One region of the Corynebacterium breve genome, then DNA from elsewhere that is predicted to be linked to it. Evidence: predicted binding sites of a transcription regulator. Region 1 holds the regulator's gene; the other holds the start of a gene.
The links. The regulator LexA, encoded in region 1, represses DNA repair genes until DNA is damaged. The targets are predictions, from matches to a motif close to CGAACANNTGTTCG.

Region 1 (2,400 bases):
AGTCGTTTCAGTGCATCGTCAGTAACATCTCTCCCCTGGCATGCACGTCGCACGCCGGTAATGACTTTGTCACGATCGAAAGGCTCTGACAGGCCATTCCTCTTGACTACAGTAAGTACGGCCTTCTCAATCGTTGTAAAGCGGCCATTGCATTCCACGCACTCCCGACGCCGTCTAATTGAGGACCCTGAATCAATGATTCGAGAATCTATGACACGTGACGAGTCATTGTGGCAAAAAGGGCAATGCACAGGTATTTTCCGTCCTCTTGGTTGGCCTTGATTCTAGGGCGCGCGTAAGGATTCAGCGAGCCACCAACCATAGAGTTTAGCCTTCGTATGCCAACCCAGTCCGACGATATCGATCAATTACCGCACTCCGGCATATGTCACTTGGTCAGCCCCAGCAGACCCAGTCGTATCCTCGCCAAACGCTCCACCGAATGCCGACCCGATAATCAAGCTCAATCCGAGCACACTACCGAGCACCAAATTGCGCCCCATCTCGCGACGAGTTTCGAACGCTTTGCAATTTTCTCGCGTAGTGGCTTTGGCCTGTTGGCGACCTAATGATTCTGTTCGATCAGTGCTTCGAATTGTTCGAACACTCGCAGCACTCTGACGACCTAGCGGAGGTCGGCCCAAATCCCACATGGCAGCAGGAGGGACGACTGAAGAACGGGATGAGTTATAAGTTGTACCTGTAGTGTTGCTATCCATCTGGAGTGTCATTTTCGTTTCCCTTTCACTGTGATCCAATCATAGGACTGGACCCCGACAGTTTCGAACAATCAATCCGTTCACGTGTTCGAATTAGCTTCTATGTTCGATTTATACCAGCACTGAATATTTTTGTCTAGCGCTGGGCACCGAAGTCGAACAAACTTGCAGTTTCGTGCTACACATAGAGGTAACGATTCGCATCAAGATCAGGAGCAATCATGGCGCGCCCCAAAAACTCGACATCAAAACCAGACCCGTCAAAACTGTCCGCCCGTCAGAAGCGGATCCTCGAAGTCATTCAGGATGCCGTCGTCCTGCGCGGTTATCCGCCGAGCATCAGGGAGATTGGTGACGCAGCAGGACTTCAGTCCACGTCCTCTGTGGCGTACCAACTCAAAGAGCTTGAGAAGAAGGGATTTCTGCGACGAGATCCAAACAAGCCCCGCGCTGTCGACCTGCGTCATTTGCCAAACTCGACTCTGAAAAAGAAGAAGTCCGACACCCCACAGCCAGCGCCAGAAGACACGGTTCAAACAAGTTTCGTTCCAGTGGTCGGACAGATTGCCGCAGGAAATCCCATCCTCGCGGAGCAGCACATCGACGAGTACTACCCAATGCCCGCAGACATTGTTGGCGAGGGCGAGATTTACATGCTCCAGGTAGTTGGCGAGTCGATGCGAGACGCAGGGATCCTCGACGGCGACTGGGTAATTGTTCGGGCACAACCGATCGCCGAGGAAGGTGAATTCGTTGCCGCGCTGCTCGATGGCGAAGCAACCGTAAAGGAGTTTCACCGAGACTCCACCGGTGTCTGGCTTCTTCCACACAACGAAGCTTTTGCTCCGATCCCAGCAGAGGACGCAGAGATCATGGGCAAGGTTGTGTCGGTGATGCGCAAGCTTTAGCTCTCGGTGAAGCCTTTTCTGTACCTCAGTCGCACTTTAGCTACACCCTGACGGGGGAATCGGGCATCAACTCACATACTCGGACATGCTTTGTTTGAAAGAATGGCGATATCGAAGACAGTTGACTTTCCCAATTCACTACTAGGGAGCATTTTCTATGTACGCCGAAGAACGACGCCGCCAGATTGCATCCCTCACCGCAGTTGAAGGGCGCGTAAACGTTACTGAACTTTCCGAAAAGTTCGACGTCACCGCGGAGACCATCCGACGTGACCTCGCCGTTCTAGATCGTGAGGGTGTCGTTCATCGCGTTCATGGTGGCGCCGTAGCTAGCCAGTCGTTCCTCACCGCTGAGTTCACCCTAGACTCTCGTTTCCGTTCCTCCCCTTCTGCGAAATCCGCTATTGCACGTGAGGCGCTGCACTTTCTACCAGGCAAAGACGGAAGTGTATTTCTTGATGCAGGCACGACGACCAACGCGCTAGCAGACCTGATGCGTGACCACCCCAACGCCGAGGACTGGTCGATTGTCACAAATTCCCTACCCATCGCACTTGAGCTATCGGGTGCTGGCCTGTCCAACGTTCAGCTCCTAGGTGGAAGCGTTCGCGCGATCACTCAAGCGGTTGTCGGCGACACGGCTCTGCGAACCCTCGCTCTCATGCGTGCAGACGTTGCCTTCATCGGCACAAACGCCCTCACAATTGATCATGGATTATCTACCGCAGATGCCCAAGAGGCCGCTGTTAAATCATCAATGGTTACCAATGCTC
Region 2 (2,400 bases), 930 kb from region 1:
GGGTGCGAGAGGCCCCGAAGCTTCATCGACTGACCAAGTGCCGTCAGAAAAAAGCCAGTAAACATCACCTGTAATGGGGTCGAGGATGTAGTTGATGACCCCGTCAGTTTTGCGATTGTGGTGGTGAGCGCAGAGGCACACCATATTCCACGGCGTAGTTGGGCCGCCTTCGTCCCAGTTCACGCGGTGGTCTTTCTCAGTGCGGTGTGCAGGCCGTGAGCACCCAGGCCAGCGACATGTACCGTCGCGGCCCTCAAGGTAGGCACGGATCCGAGAAGTGACGCGATAGGCAGTGGTCTGTTCGGTTGCAGCCGCGAGAATGTCGCGGGAGTAGGTGGTCAACTCGTCGGCGAGAGCGGAGCCACTTTGACCGAGGAATCCGACACCAGGCATCCAGACGGGAGAGTCGACTATGTCGGAGGCACGATAAAGGTTCATGACGATCTTGATATCGGCCTTGCCCAGCAAAAGCTCGGCGTGTGCTTCCGCCAAGGTGAGATCGTTGTTCGCTGCGTGCTTGCGGATGAGCGCGTCGACTCGCCCGGCAGTAACCGGATCCCAAGTGGATGAAACTGTGAACGTGCCGTCCGAATTCTCTACATTCGAGTATCTGGCATAAGGGTCCTCGGGTTCTGTGCCTTCTTCAACGGCAAGTAGCCGGAGGAACTCGGTGAGTTTATTGCAGATTTTCGTCGTGCCAGGCATCGCCTGATTTGGGCGTGTTGGCGTAAGAAATTCGACCAGAAACTGGTCAATTGAGGCCTGATTGTCTGTATCGCCCCAGAAGGTATCGCAGCAAAGAGTAAGACCGATACGACGTAAAACATGGATGCTGACATGCATCATCGATTCGACTAGCGCTGAGAAATTCGGAAGGTACTCGAGCGTCTCGAGCGCAAGAAGGTTGTTTGCATTGGCGTGGTCGGAGCCCCCGATGTGCGCACGTAAGGATGCGGCGTGTTCGGTCCAATCGCGAACGTCGGCTTGAGTTTGGACAGAGGCGTAGATGCTTTGCCACATGTTGTATTCGGCGCGGCGAATCTCTGTTTGGTGGATTGCTAGCGGATGCTGCGTTGAGCAGATGGAATAAAAGTTGGAAGACACGGACACGTCACCCCCTGACGTGGAATCGCTCTGATGTTCTGTCTTCAACAATACCCGATTCGAACAGTAGTTCTAGTCGGGAACGTGTTTGTTATCAAAGCGTTACATTCTTAAACCCCGCCGGGAAAGCCGAGCTGTCGCCACGCTTCGTAACACGCAACGGCCGCAGAGTTGGACAGATTCATCGAGCGTCGCGCAGGCAACATCGGAATTCGCAGCTCGGCCGTGACGCGAGTTTTCGCGAGATGCTCGTCCGGCAAGCCAGTAGGCTCCGTGCCAAACAGCAATGCATCTCCGGGGCGGAACTCGATATCAGTGAATCGGGTGGTAGCTCTCGTCGTAAATGCAAAAATGCGGGAGTTTGGCAGTGCATCGAAGCATGCGTCGATATCAGGGTGGACTTCAACGTGTGCGAGGTCGTGGTAATCCAGTCCTGAACGGCGTAGATGCTTGTCATCGAGGGAGAAGCCCAGCGGTTCAACAAGGTGAAGTGTGGCACCCGTTCCGGCGCACATGCGAATGGCGTTGCCAGTATTCGGCGGGATGACGGGATTATCGAAGATGACATGCAATTCTGACACGCGCTTCAGTCTAGGATAGGGAACGTGACTGCTATCAAATTGGACGGAAAACTCTACCGCGACGAAATCTTCGCGGATCTACAGGTGCGCGTTGCCGCTTTGCGTGAAAAGGGCATCATCCCAGGGCTGGCGACAGTGCTGGTCGGCGAGGATCCTGCGTCGCAGAATTACGTGCGCATGAAGCACCAGGATTGCGAGAAGCTGGGCATTCGCTCGGTGCAAAAGCAGCTCCCGGCAGATGCAACGCAGGAAGATGTTGAAACGCTTATCGACGAGCTCAACGCGGACGACGAGGTCACCGGCTACATTGTGCAGCTTCCGCTTCCGAAGCATATTGACGAAAACGCGATCCTAGAACGCATCGACCCTGCGAAGGACGCGGACGGATTGCATCCGGTGAACCTAGGCAAGCTGGTGCTCAATGAGCCGGCTCCGCTGCCCTGCACACCAAACGGTTCGATTCACCTACTCAAGCGGTTCGGCGTGGAGCTCGATGGAGCGAAGGTTGTTGTTATTGGCCGTGGCGTGACCGTAGGTCGTCCGATTGGTTTGATCCTGACCCGTCGCAGCGAAAACTCAACCGTGACTCTATGTCATACCGGCACCAAGGATCTGAAAGCAGAAACCACCGAGGCAGACGTCATTATTGCGGCGGCTGGCGTCCCGCATATGCTCACAGCGGACATGGTAAAGCCGGGCGCAGCTGTGTTGGATG

Region 2: a site for LexA is predicted at 1,165-1,178, ahead of QP027_RS01955 (HNH endonuclease signature motif containing protein). Genes of this name have one in related genera too.

What each region holds. Positions count from the first base shown of each region.
Region 1 covers NZ_CP126969.1:1,316,204-1,318,603, forward strand. The annotation lists gene nrdR (transcriptional regulator NrdR) at 1-251, opposite strand, end outside; gene lexA (transcriptional repressor LexA) at 941-1,627, shown strand; gene QP027_RS06470 (DeoR/GlpR family DNA-binding transcription regulator) at 1,785-2,400, shown strand, end outside.
Region 2 covers NZ_CP126969.1:382,994-385,393, forward strand. The annotation lists gene QP027_RS01955 (HNH endonuclease signature motif containing protein) at 1-1,104, opposite strand, end outside; gene QP027_RS01960 (tRNA (cytidine(34)-2'-O)-methyltransferase) at 1,215-1,685, opposite strand; gene QP027_RS01965 (bifunctional methylenetetrahydrofolate dehydrogenase/methenyltetrahydrofolate cyclohydrolase) at 1,710-2,400, shown strand, end outside.